4 regions of the Pseudomonas sp. HC1(2025) genome follow, and region 1 is predicted to be linked to each of the others. Evidence: predicted binding sites of a transcription regulator. Region 1 holds the regulator's gene; each other region holds the start of a gene.
What was found. The regulator FliA, encoded in region 1, starts transcription of late flagellar genes. The targets are predictions, from matches to a motif close to CTAAAGTTTNNNNNNNNNNNGCCGNTAA.

Region 2: a site for FliA is predicted at 1,563-1,590, ahead of ACSSVH_RS12250 (methyl-accepting chemotaxis protein). Genes of this name have one in related genera too.
Region 3: a site for FliA is predicted at 1,962-1,989, ahead of ACSSVH_RS25590 (methyl-accepting chemotaxis protein). Genes of this name have one in related genera too.
Region 4: a site for FliA is predicted at 1,906-1,933, ahead of ACSSVH_RS00595 (methyl-accepting chemotaxis protein). Genes of this name have one in related genera too.

Annotation. Positions count from the first base shown of each region.
Region 1 covers NZ_CP196017.1:4,124,297-4,127,504, reverse strand. The annotation lists gene fleN (flagellar synthesis regulator FleN) at 60-893, shown strand; gene fliA (RNA polymerase sigma factor FliA) at 890-1,630, shown strand; gene ACSSVH_RS18250 (chemotaxis response regulator CheY) at 1,799-2,173, shown strand; gene ACSSVH_RS18245 (protein phosphatase CheZ) at 2,192-2,980, shown strand; gene ACSSVH_RS18240 (chemotaxis protein CheA) at 2,993-3,208, shown strand, end outside.
Region 2 covers NZ_CP196017.1:2,687,619-2,690,826, reverse strand. The annotation lists gene ACSSVH_RS12265 (MmcQ/YjbR family DNA-binding protein) at 1-125, shown strand, start outside; gene ACSSVH_RS12260 (DUF1294 domain-containing protein) at 216-599, opposite strand; gene ACSSVH_RS12255 (undecaprenyl-diphosphate phosphatase) at 599-1,429, opposite strand; gene ACSSVH_RS12250 (methyl-accepting chemotaxis protein) at 1,680-3,208, shown strand, end outside.
Region 3 covers NZ_CP196017.1:5,663,240-5,666,447, forward strand. The annotation lists gene ACSSVH_RS25590 (methyl-accepting chemotaxis protein) at 1-1,852, opposite strand, end outside; gene ACSSVH_RS25595 (LysR substrate-binding domain-containing protein) at 2,041-2,961, opposite strand; gene ACSSVH_RS25600 (NorM family multidrug efflux MATE transporter) at 3,114-3,208, shown strand, end outside.
Region 4 covers NZ_CP196017.1:122,047-125,254, reverse strand. The annotation lists gene ACSSVH_RS00595 (methyl-accepting chemotaxis protein) at 1-1,792, opposite strand, end outside; rRNA gene rrf (5S ribosomal RNA) at 2,056-2,171, opposite strand; rRNA gene rrf (5S ribosomal RNA) at 2,281-2,396, opposite strand; rRNA gene ACSSVH_RS00580 (23S ribosomal RNA) at 2,551-3,208, opposite strand, start outside.

The DNA.
Region 1 (3,208 bases):
CTGCTACCGCGGCCACCCTATGTAGCCTGCGGCTAAGCAAGACAAGGTAAAGAAAGAACATGGGCAGCATGCATCCCGTACAGGTGATCGCGGTGACCGGCGGCAAAGGTGGCGTCGGGAAAACTAACGTGTCAGTGAATTTGTCCCTGGCCCTGGCAGAGCTTGGCCGCCGCGTCATGCTGCTGGATGCCGACCTGGGCCTGGCGAACGTTGACGTTCTGCTGGGACTGACGCCCAAACATACCCTGGCCGATGTCATTGAAGGCCGCTGTGAGCTGCGCGACGTGCTGTTGCAGGGGCCTGGGGGGATTCGTATCGTCCCGGCCGCCTCCGGCACCCAGAGCATGGTGCATCTGAGCCCGGCGCAGCACGCCGGCCTGATCCAGGCCTTCAGTGATATCGGCGACAACCTCGACGTGCTGGTGATCGACACTGCCGCCGGGATCGGCGAGTCCGTGGTCAGCTTCGTGCGCGCCGCGCAAGAAGTATTGCTGGTGGTCTGCGACGAACCCACCTCGATCACCGACGCCTACGCCCTGATCAAACTGCTCAACCGCGACTACGGCATGAACCGCTTCCGCGTGCTTGCCAACATGGCCCAGAGCCCGCAAGAAGGGCGCAACCTGTTCGCCAAGTTGACCAAGGTCACGGATCGCTTCCTCGATGTCGCCTTACAATACGTCGGCGCAGTTCCCTATGACGAGTGTGTGCGCAAGGCTGTGCAAAAGCAGCGTGCAGTCTATGAAGCGTTCCCTCGTTCGAAATGCGCGTTGGCGTTCAAGGCAATTGCTCAGAAGGTCGATACCTGGCCACTGCCCGCCAATCCCCGGGGGCATCTGGAGTTTTTCGTCGAGCGATTGGTGCATCAGACGAGTGCGGGACCGGTGCTATGACAGCCAGCGGCTACAACCTTTACAAAAAATCAGCGCGTGACAGCCAGGGCGAATTGATCGAGCGCTATGCGCCCCTGGTCAAGCGCATTGCCTACCACCTGCTGGCACGCCTGCCCGCCAGTGTCCAGGTCGAAGACCTGATCCAGGCGGGGATGATCGGCCTGCTCGAAGTGTCGACCAAGTACGACGCGAGCAAGGGTGCGAGTTTCGAGACGTATGCGGGTATCCGTATCCGTGGCGCGATGCTCGATGAAGTGCGTAAAGGTGATTGGGCGCCGCGTTCGGTCCACCGCAATACCCGGATGGTGAGTGACGCAATTCGCTCAATTGAAGCAAAAACCGGTCGAGACGCTAAAGATCACGAAGTTGCGGCCGAACTCCAATTGAGTCTCGACGATTACTACGGGATTTTGAACGATACCTTGGGCAGCCGCCTGTTCAGTTTCGACGACCTGCTGCAGGACGGCGAACATGAAGGGCTGCACGAGGATGGCGCGAGCGCTCACCAGGAGCCTTCACGCGACCTGGAAGATGAACGCTTCCAGGGCGCCCTGGCAGAGGCGATTGCCAATCTGCCGGAACGTGAGCGGCTGGTGTTGGCGCTGTACTACGACGAAGAGCTGAACCTCAAGGAAATCGGTGAGGTCCTGGGGGTCAGCGAATCGCGGGTCAGCCAGCTACATAGCCAATGCGCGGCCCGCTTGCGGGGGCGTTTGGGAGAGTGGCGAGCGCGCTGACAGGCAGTGTGGGGACAGTGCGAACGATAACCGCCACGGCGCAAGCCCGGCGGGAGCGGCCCGTGATGTGCCCCAGCAGTCCTTTTTGTGTAATGCCTGTTGAATGATATGGCGCGCCCAGGTGCTGGACGCGTTTAAGACTGCTTGGAGGTCGAATTGGACAAGAACATGAAAATCCTCATCGTTGATGACTTCTCAACGATGCGGCGGATCATAAAAAACCTGTTGCGTGACCTTGGGTTCACTAACACGGTCGAGGCGGATGACGGCATTACGGCGATTCCGATCCTCAACAGCGGGAGCATCGACTTTCTGGTAACCGACTGGAACATGCCTGGCATGACCGGTATCGATCTGCTGCGCCACGTGCGCGCTGATGAAAAGCTGCGCAGCCTGCCTGTGCTGATGGTGACCGCTGAAGCCAAGCGTGAACAGATCATCGAAGCCGCCCAGGCCGGGGTCAACGGCTACGTGGTCAAGCCATTCACTGCACTGGCCTTGAAAGAGAAGATTGAAAAAATCTTCGAACGCATCGGTCATTGATGCTGCCACGGGGGAGCTATGGAGCATAAAGAATCATCGCAGGCCGACTTTGAGTCGACCCTGAAAAAACATGCTCACCAACTCGTCGAAAGCCTGGAAAAAGGCCAGTTCGGCGACGCAGTGCAGTTGATCCATGAGCTCAACCAGACCCGCGACCGCGGCCTGTATCAGGAAGTGGGCAAGCTCACCCGTGAGTTGCACAGTGCGATCGTCAATTTCCAGATCGACCCGCACATGCCCCAGGCCGAGGAAATCTCGCAGATCACCGATGCCACCGAACGCCTGTCCTATGTGGTCAGGCTGACTGAGGCGGCAGCCAATCGCACCATGGACCTGGTGGAAAACGCCACGCCCCTGGTGAACGGCATGGCCAATGAGGCCAAGGCGTTGAGCGCTGACTGGGGTCGCTTCATGCGGCGCGAAGTGGGTGCTGAAGAATTTCGCGAGCTGGCGCGCCGGGTCGAGGGTTTCCTGTCACGCAGCGAGCAGGAAAACCGCACGGTTTCCAGCAACCTCAATGACATCCTGCTGGCCCAGGACTACCAGGACCTGACCGGCCAGGTGATCAAGCGCGTGACCCTGCTGGTCACCGAAGTGGAAAGCAACCTGCTCAAACTGGTGCTGATGGCCGGTCAGGTCGACCGTTTTGCCGGCATCGAACACGACCGCGAAGCGATCCTCTCGGAAAAAGATCCACAAAAACACCTCGCCAAGGGTGAAGGTCCGCAGATTCATGCCGATAAACGTGAAGACGTTATGTCAGGTCAAGATGACGTAGACGATTTGCTGTCCAGTTTAGGCTTCTAAGGAGCACGCAATATGAGCTTCGGCGCCGATGAAGAAATCCTTCAGGATTTCCTTGTAGAGGCCGGCGAAATTCTAGAGCAGTTGTCCGAGCAACTGGTCGAGCTGGAAAGCCGACCGGATGATGCGAACCTGCTCAATGCAATTTTTCGCGGTTTTCACACTGTAAAAGGGGGCGCCGGCTTCCTCCAGCTCCATGAGCTGGTGGAGTGCTGCCACATCGCCGAAAAC
Region 2 (3,208 bases), 1.4 Mb from region 1:
TCATCATGCAACTGCCCTACCCGCTGGGCGGCGAGGAGTTGCGCGGTTTGCTGCAGCGCTCCCACCAGTTGGTGGTGAGCAAACTGCCCAAGCGTACGCAGATCGGCCTGAGGCTGGACGAGTAAGCCAGTCCAGGTCGTCTTGCACACAGCTTGATCATCGAGACATGCACATACCCCTGTGGGAGCGCAGCTTCGCTCCCAAGCCCCACACAGCTAGAAGACCGCCAGCAGCGTGCCACCCAGAAACAACTGATCGATCCAGAACACCTGGTGCAGCACCACGATCAACCAGAACACCACCTGATACGACACCTTGCGCGTCTTGTGGCGAAACACCTGCTGTGCGACCAACGCACCGGGCCAACCACCGGCCAGCTCCATCGCGTGCAGGATCTTTTCCGGGGTGCGCCAGCTGTCGCTCTGGGCCTTGCGCTTGTCGCTCCAGTACAAGCAAAACGTCACCACACTGACCAGCCCATAGGCCGCCAGCGGGATCAGCGACACCCCGCGATACGCCAGCAGTGCCGCGCCAAACAACGGCACGGCACACAACAGCACAAACACCAGGGCCTTGAAGCGCGGATGCTGGATGGTCATCACGCCTTGGCCGCCGCCCAGTCAATCCAGCCGAACTGCCAGGTGGCCAGGATCAGCAAGCCGAACGCAATGCGGTACCAGGCAAACACTGCGTAGCTGTGGCTGGCGATGAACTTGAGCAGACCGCGCACCGCAATCATTGCGAAGATGAACGAGACCACAAAGCCGAGGGCGAACACCGGCAGGTCCGCAGGCTGGAACAGCTCACGGTACTTGTAGCCCGAATACACCGCCGCGCCGACCATGGTTGGCATTGCCAGGAAGAACGAGAACTCGGTCGCCGTCTTGCGCGACAGGCCGAACAGCAGGCCGCCGATGATGGTCGAACCGGAACGCGACGTGCCCGGAATCATCGCCAGGCACTGGGCAAAGCCGACTTTCAAGGCGTCTTTCCAGGTGATGTCATCGACGGTTTCGGCATGGATGACATGCTCGCGGCGCTCGGCCCACAACATGATCACCCCACCGATCACCAGCGCAGTGGCCACGGTGATCGGGTTGAACAGGTATTCGTGGATCAGGTCGGCAAAAATCACCCCCAGCACCACCGCCGGCAGGAAGGCGATCAGCAGGTTGATGGTAAAGCGCTGGGCGTTGCGCTGGGTCGGCAGGCCGGTCACCACGTCAAGGATCTTGCGCCGGAACTCCCAGACCACCGCCAGGATGGCGCCCAGTTGAATGATGATGTTGAACGCCATGGCGCGTTCGCCACCGAAGTCGAGCAAATCGGCGACGATAATCTGGTGCCCGGTACTGGAGATCGGCAAGAACTCCGTCAGCCCTTCGACAATGCCAAGTATCAGTGCCTGAAAGGCGGTCCAAAGATCCATTATTCCCCCAAAAGGTCATGCGACGGCATGCCTCGTTGATATTTTCTAGGTGTTCACTAACGATGAGCACGCTGCAAGGCCGCGCGCAGGATCAAGGCTGAACTGCAAAAATTCTGTGAAAAATCAGGCAGCACTCAGGTTTTTTGATTCCGGGCCGAAAGCCTATCAGACAAGCCCGGATTTCGCTTCGCGTTATCACTGGCTGATCAACGCAGCACCGAAAATTATAAGAACGCGGAGTGACAAGACTATGAATAGTTTGCGCAATATGTCGATCAGCCGGCGCCTCTGGATGATCCTGATAGTCGCCGTGTTGATGTTGCTGACCCTGGGTTTGCTGATGCTCAAGCAGATCCACGACGACCTCTACCAGGCCAAGAGCCAGCAGACCCAGCATGTGGTACAGACCGCCAGCGGGATTCTGAATTTTTATCACAGCCTCGAAACCACCGGCGTACTGACCCGCGAAGCCGCGCAGAAGCAAGCCCTGAGCGTGGTGCGTGGGCTGCGCTATGACCAGGATGACTATTTCTGGATCAATGACCTGACGCCGGTGATGATCATGCACCCGGCCAACCCCAAGCTTGACGGCCAGAACCTCTCGGCCATCCGTGATCCGGACGGCTTTGCGGTGTTCAACGAATTCGTCACCCTGGCCAAGGCCAAGGGCGCCGGCATGGTCGATTACCGTTGGCCGAAACCTGGCGCGGCTGAGCCCGTGGCCAAGACCTCTTATATCCAGTTGTTCGAACCCTGGGGCTGGATCATCGGCTCCGGCGTCTATGTAGATGATGTGCAGGCACAGTTCCGTGGCCAGGTGTGGGAAGCCTCGCTGATCGGCCTGGGCATTGCGCTGATCATGGCCCTGCTGGTGGTGCTGATTGCCCGCAGCATCGTGCGCCCGCTGCAAGAAGCGGTGCATGCCATGGCCAACATCGCCAGCGGTGAAAGCGACCTGACCCGCAGCCTCGACACCCATGGCCAGGACGAGGTCACGCAACTGTCGCGGCACTTCAACACCTTCACTGCCAAGCTGCGCCAGGTGGTCAGCCAGTTGCAGGTGTGCGCCAATGCCCTGGGCCAGTCGTCCGCCGAACTGGGCAGCAACGCCAGCCAGGCCCATGACCGCAGCCAGCAGCAGTCCCAGCAGATGGAGTTGGTGGCCACCGCTATTAACGAAGTGACCTACGGCGTGCAGGACGTGGCCAAGAATGCCGAACACGCCGCCAGCGAAATGCGCGATGCCCAGACCCAGGCCGAACAGGGCCAGGTCAATATCGACGGCAGCCTGCAACAGATCGACGCGCTGTCCGGCACCATCAGCCAGGCGGTGGAAGTGATCCGCACCCTGTCCACCGAAAGCACGCAGATTGGCGGGGTGCTGGAGGTGATTCGCTCGATTGCCGACCAGACCAACCTGCTGGCCCTCAACGCCGCCATCGAAGCCGCCCGCGCTGGCGAACAGGGCCGTGGTTTTGCCGTGGTTGCCGATGAGGTGCGCCTGCTGGCCCAGCGTACGCAAAAGTCCACCGCCGAAATCCAGAGCATGATCGAACGCCTGCAAGGGCATTCCGAAGCGGCAGTCAAGGTGATCAGCGACAGCCACCAGGCCTCGCAACTGACCATCGAACAAGCCGGCCAGGCGGGCGCCAGCCTGAATGCCATCGGCCAGGCCCTGCGCAACCTCAACGGCCTCAACGCCTCGATTGCCAGCGCAACCCTGCAACAGGCCCATGTGGTGGAAGACATCAACCAGAACGTGACCCAGGCTGCCGGCCT
Region 3 (3,208 bases), 1.5 Mb from region 1:
TGCTGCTGAGCAAGGTCGCGGTGCTGCTTTGCTCCTGGGTCGCGGTGGTAATCGCGGCGAACTGCTGCCCCGCCGAACGGCTTTGTTCGTCGATGCGCGCCAGGGCCGAGGCCACGTCGGCGTTGCGCGACAGGCCTTCCTGCATCAGCACATTGCCCTGCTCCATGGTGCTGATGGCGTTGCCGGTTTCCTGCTGGATGCTCTGGATCATTCCGGAAATTTCATCGGTGGCCTGGCGGGTGCGTGAGGCTAGGTTGCGCACTTCATCGGCGACCACGGCAAACCCACGCCCCTGCTCCCCGGCCCGCGCCGCCTCGATGGCGGCGTTGAGCGCCAGCAGGTTGGTCTGATCGGCAATCGAGGTGATCACACCGACGATGCCGCCGATTTCCTGGGAGCGTTGGCCCAGGGTATTGATCACCGTGGCCGTGCTGTTGAGTGCCGTGGCGATATGTTCCAGGGACGACGACGCCTCCTGCATCGAGTTGCGACCGATGCGGGTCTGCTGGGCATTTTCCTGGGCCAGGCGCTCGGTATTGCCCATGTTGTCGGCAATGTTCAACGAGGTGGCGCTGAACTCTTCCACCGCGCCGGCCATGCTGGTGATCTCGCCGGACTGCTGCTCCATGCCCTCATAGGCCCCGCCCGACAGGCCCGACAGCGCCTGGGCGCGGCTGTTGACCTCTTCGGCCGCCTCGCGGATGTGGGAGACCATGGTCGACAGAGCTTCACCCATCTGGTTGAAACTGCGCGCCAGTTGACCGATCTCGTCATGGCTGGACACATTCAGCCGCGCACTCAAATCACCGGCGCCCAGGGCTTCGGCCTGGCGCACCAGGTCACCCAGGGGCTGGAGTTTGCTGCGCAGCAGCCAGACCGCCGCGCCCACGGCCAACAGCATCGCCAGCACGCTGCCGATTACCAGGCGGATACCCACGGCCCAGGTCACCGCCCGGATCTCGGCCTTGGGCATGCTCGCCACCACCGACCACGGGCCGCCGTCAAACGGCACCGCAACGCTGTAGAAGTCCTCGCCCTGGTCACTCCAGAAACGCCCCTGGCCGGGCTTTTGCGCCAGCTCCAGAATCGGCACAACCGCCTGCTCCGGGGCTTGCACACCAGCGGGCGGCACCAGCCAGTGCTTTTGCTCGTCCAGCAGCGCCAGCGAGCCGGTCTGGCCAATGCGAAAACGCTTGAGGTTGGCGAACTGGGCGTTCTGCGCATCGGTGTAGTCAAAACCGATAAACAACACCGCAATCACCTGGCCGCTGGCATCGCGCACCGGGCTGTATTGGGTCATGTAGGAGCGCTCGAACAGCACCGCACGGCCAATGTAGCTCTGCCCGGCAAGCAGGCGCTGGTAGGCCGGGCCCTGGCGATCCAGCACGGTGCCGATCGCACGGTTGCCGTCCTGTTTGGTCAGGGAGGTGCTGATGCGGATAAAGTCTTCGCCACTGCGCACGAACACCGTAGCCACGCCACCGGACATCTGCTTGAACTCATCGACCTCGTCGAAGTTGTTGTTCAACACCTGCTCGCCCAGGTACAGGCTCGGGGTCTGTACCCCGGCCACATTCACTTTCTGCTCGGAACCCACGCGCAACCCGGCGGCGAAGCGCTGCTCAAACAACCCGCTCAAACGCTCGGTGCTCTCGCGCAGGGTGCTGTGGAAGGTATTGAGTTGGTCGGCGAGCAAGCGCGCTTCGCTGGCCAGGTGTTCTTCGCGGGTTTGCAGGTTGGCCGAATCCAGGGAGCGCAGGGCAAATAGGGTGCTGGCGCTGATCACGACAGCCAATATGACCGCCAAGGCAATGCCCAGCTGCGAAGCGATGCGGGCGCGGGGTTGAGACATGACAGCTCCTGGCCGAGGCCCGGATCGTCCTGATCTCATAGCGCTAATCGGCGAATTTCTTGGATTGGGGGCACGCTGAGCCGCAACTAATGGCGGCTCCGACACACCTACTTCGGCGGCCTGGATCAATACTTGAGCAAATTACAGGGGTATCACTCAAACGCATTGTCTGTGCGCGCTGCATCGATTCAGTCGAGCTGCTCCACTGGCGGCAGTGTCATGGCCCGGACCTCACTTTGCAGGAAGTCCGAGAGCCTGCGCAGGCGCTCGCCGCCGGGGCGGGTCTTGGGCCAGACCAGGTAGTAACTTTCGCCGCTGGCCACCGCAGTAGGCCAGGGCAGGCTCAAGCGCCCCTGCGCCACATCTTCGGCAACCATCAGCAAATCCCCCATGGACACGCCATAGCCCCGAGCGGCGGCAATCATGCCCAACTCCAGCGTATCGAACACCTGCCCACCCTTGATGGCGACACGAGAGGCCAGGCCGGTGCGTTGCAACCAACGGCGCCAATCACGCCGGTCCGGCGTGGGGTGCAGCAGTTCAGCGCCGGCCAGGCGCTCCACATCCCAGGGGCCATCGTTGAGCAGGTTCGGCGCGCCCACCGGGATCAGCAGTTCGGGGAACAGGTAACTGGCCTCCCAATCTGTGGGAAAGTGCCCATCGCTCAGTAGGACCGCGCAGTCGAACGGCTCCTGGTTGAAATCCACCTCATCGATGCTCATCCACGCACTGGTCAACTGCACCTCGTTGCCCGGCTGCAAGTGCCGGAACCGACTCAGGCGTGCCAGCAACCAACGCATGGTCAGGGTCGACGGGGCCTTCATGCGCAGGATGTCATCTTCGGCATTCAAGGTATGGCAGGCGCGCTCCAGGGCGGCGAAGCCCTCGCGCACGCCCGGCAGCAGCAAGCGCGCCGATTCGGTGAGCTGCAAGGTGCGCCCGCTGCGCTGGAACAGGCGACAGGCGAAATGCTCCTCCAGGGTGCGGATATGCCGGCTGACCGCACTTTGCGTGATCGACAGTTCTTCGGCGGCACGGGTGAAGGAGTTGTGCCGTGAGGCGGCTTCAAATGCACGCAAGGCATACAGCGGAGGAAGGCGACGAGACATGAGGAAAACTCCGACGGCACGATCCGCAAACCCTACCAGAATCATCCTGGCATGAGTTTTAATCATGCCAATGATCGCATTTATCCCTTTGTACAAAGCGCTGAGAGCGCCGAGAATCAACCCTTCTACCCTTTGTGCAAATATTGAGCGTGATGATCATGCAGCATCCGGCGCGTACCGAACTCTGGGCCATTCTGCGGTTGTCAGGGCCGTTGATTGCCTCACAGCTGGCGCACATGCTGATGGT
Region 4 (3,208 bases), 1.8 Mb from region 1:
CCACACCTTGTTGGTTCAGCAGGTTGATCTGGTTGATATCAACATTGAGCGTCTCCACCACAGCGGTCTGCTCCTCGGTGGCAGCGGCCACCGACTGGTTCATGCCGTCGATCTCGACGATACGCTGGGTCACGCTGATCAAGCGTTCACCGGCCTGGTTGGCAACCTCGACGCTTTCTTCGCTGGACACCTGGCTGGCATTCATCGTGGTCACGGCTTCGCGTGAGCCGATCTGCAACGAGGTGATCATCTTGTGGATCTCCTCTGCCGACTCCTGGGTACGGTGGGCCAGGTTGCGCACTTCGTCAGCCACCACGGCAAAACCACGGCCGGCTTCACCAGCACGGGCGGCTTCAATAGCGGCGTTGAGGGCCAGCAGGTTGGTTTGCTGGGAGATGCCTTTGATCACATCGAGGATATGGCCAATGTTGTCGGTACTGGCATTCAAGGTTTCGATCTGCGTGCAGGACAGGCTGATCTTCTGCGACAACTCGGACATCGCCAGGATGGTTTTCTCTACGACCTGGCGACCGTCATCGGCTTGCTCGCTGGCGCCACTGGCGTGTTGCGAGGCGTCAGCGGCGTTACGGGCGATTTCCTGGGTGGCGGCACCCAGTTCGTTAATGGCCGCGGCAACGCTGTTGGTACGGGCGCTCTGCTCGTCAGAACCGATGATCGAAGCGTTGGACGATGCCATCACGCGCTGGGAAAGATCGTGTACATGCCTGGTCGCCGAGGACACTTCGCTGATCGAGGCATGGATACGCTCGACAAACTGGTTGAACGCACTACCCAGCTCCCCGAATTCATCTTTGCTTTCCACGACCAGGCGGCGGGTCAGGTCGCCCTCGCCCTGGGCAATGTCTTGCATGGCGCGACCCATGGTGGTCAGCGGGCGCATCAGCACCTGGATCAACAGGCTCAGCAATACGGCAATTGCAGTGACGGCAATGAACATTGCGATCAAGGCGGAGGTGCGGAACTTACTTAGGGGGGCGTAGGCTTTGTCTTTATCGATCGACAGCCCTATGTACCAGTCCGCACCAGGCAAGCCGCTGATCGGGGTGAAGGACAGGATGCGGTCCTGGCCATTGAGGACCACATCCTGGTTGATCTTCTCAATACGGACGGTGCTGCCCGGATAGATATCCTTGAGGTTTTTCATTACCTGTTCTTGGTCAGGACTGACAATCACCTGCCCATCGCCGCTGACCAGGAACGCGTGGCCAATCCCGCCGAAGTCCACCGAGTTGATGATCTTCACCAAGGTTTGCAGGCTCAAGTCGCCACCCACTACACCCAACAGCTCACCATTTTTCTTGACCGGCATCGCGATGGTGACGATCAAACCACCGACGGCGGCCATATAAGGCGGGGTCAGCATGGGTTTGTCGGCAGCGACCGCTTGCTTGTACCAAGGGCGCTGACGCGGATCGTAGCCATCAGGCATTTTCGCGTCAGGACGCTGGGTGAAGACACCGTTGGTGGAACCGACGTAGGTGAACTGGAAGTTCGAGGTGAACGCCGGTTGATCAACCAGGCCGGGGAGGTCGGCATTGCTGCCTTGGTGAGCAACGTTCTGCGCAAGGTTCTCCAGGACCAGCACCCGGCCACTGAGCCAGTTCTGCACACTGCTGGCAGTCAGGTCACCCGACTGCTGGATAGATGACTCCAGGTTTTGCCTGATGGTATTGCGCTGCAGGTAGTCGTTGTACAACGTAAACAGCGCGAAGGCCAAAACCACGACGCCTGACGCGGCCAACAGAATTTTATGACTGAACTTGAGATTCATTTCATCGACTTCTTTTTGCCAAAAGGGGGTGAGCGTGCCGAATGCAACGTTCCATGTACGGTATAGGCGGACTCTACGACCGCTCTATTTCGGTGCACGCATGGCTCATCAGGCTTTCGGCCAAGGCTGGATAAATCTTAGGAATTTGTGGGATACATCTTCTTTTTATGTAAGAAGCCGACAGGCGGTCAGGATTGGACACTTAGGTCCCCAGAACGACAAAACCCCCGTCTGCGCTAGCAGACGGGGGTTTCGGAATTCAATCTTGACGATGACCTACTCTCACATGGGGAAACCCCACACTACCATCGGCGATGCATCGTTTCACTGCTGAGTTCGGGATGGGATCAGGTGGTTCCAATGCTCTATGGTCGTCAAGAAATTCTGTGTACCAGAGCGTTGCGCTAGCAACGGTCCGGTGAAATTCATGGACTTCTACATAAACAAAACCCCTGTCTGCGTTAGCAAACAGGGGTTTTGGAATTTAATCTTGACGATGACCTACTCTCACATGGGGAAACCCCACACTACCATCGGCGATGCATCGTTTCACTGCTGAGTTCGGGATGGGATCAGGTGGTTCCAATGCTCTATGGTCGTCAAGAAATTCGGGTACTGAGTCGTGGCAAGTGCCTCGCTTCAGCAAATTGGGTATGTGACAGCTTTCGGTGTTTTGTGAGATTCGAACTTTCGGTTCATTTCGTCTTCACACACCGCAATCTGATGCTCTTTCGAGAAACAAATTGCTTGGGTGTTATATGGTCAAGCCTCACGGGCAATTAGTATTGGTTAGCTCAACGCCTCACAGCGCTTACACACCCAACCTATCAACGTCGTAGTCTTCGACGGCCCTTCAGGGAACTCAAGGTTCCAGTGAGATCTCATCTTGAGGCTAGTTTCCCGCTTAGATGCTTTCAGCGGTTATCTATTCCGAACATAGCTACCCGGCAATGCCACTGGCGTGACAACCGGAACACCAGAGGTTCGTCCACTCCGGTCCTCTCGTACTAGGAGCAGCCCCTCTCAAATCTCAAACGTCCACGGCAGATAGGGACCGAACTGTCTCACGACGTTCTAAACCCAGCTCGCGTACCACTTTAAATGGCGAACAGCCATACCCTTGGGACCGGCTTCAGCCCCAGGATGTGATGAGCCGACATCGAGGTGCCAAACACCGCCGTCGATATGAACTCTTGGGCGGTATCAGCCTGTTATCCCCGGAGTACCTTTTATCCGTTGAGCGATGGCCCTTCCATACAGAACCACCGGATCACTAAGACCTACTTTCGTACCTGCTCGACGTGTCTGTCTCGCAGTCAAGCGCGCTTTTGCCTTTATACTCTACGACCGATTTCCGACCGGTCTGAGCGCACCTTCGTACTCCTCCGTTACTCTTTAGGAGGAGACCGCCCCAGT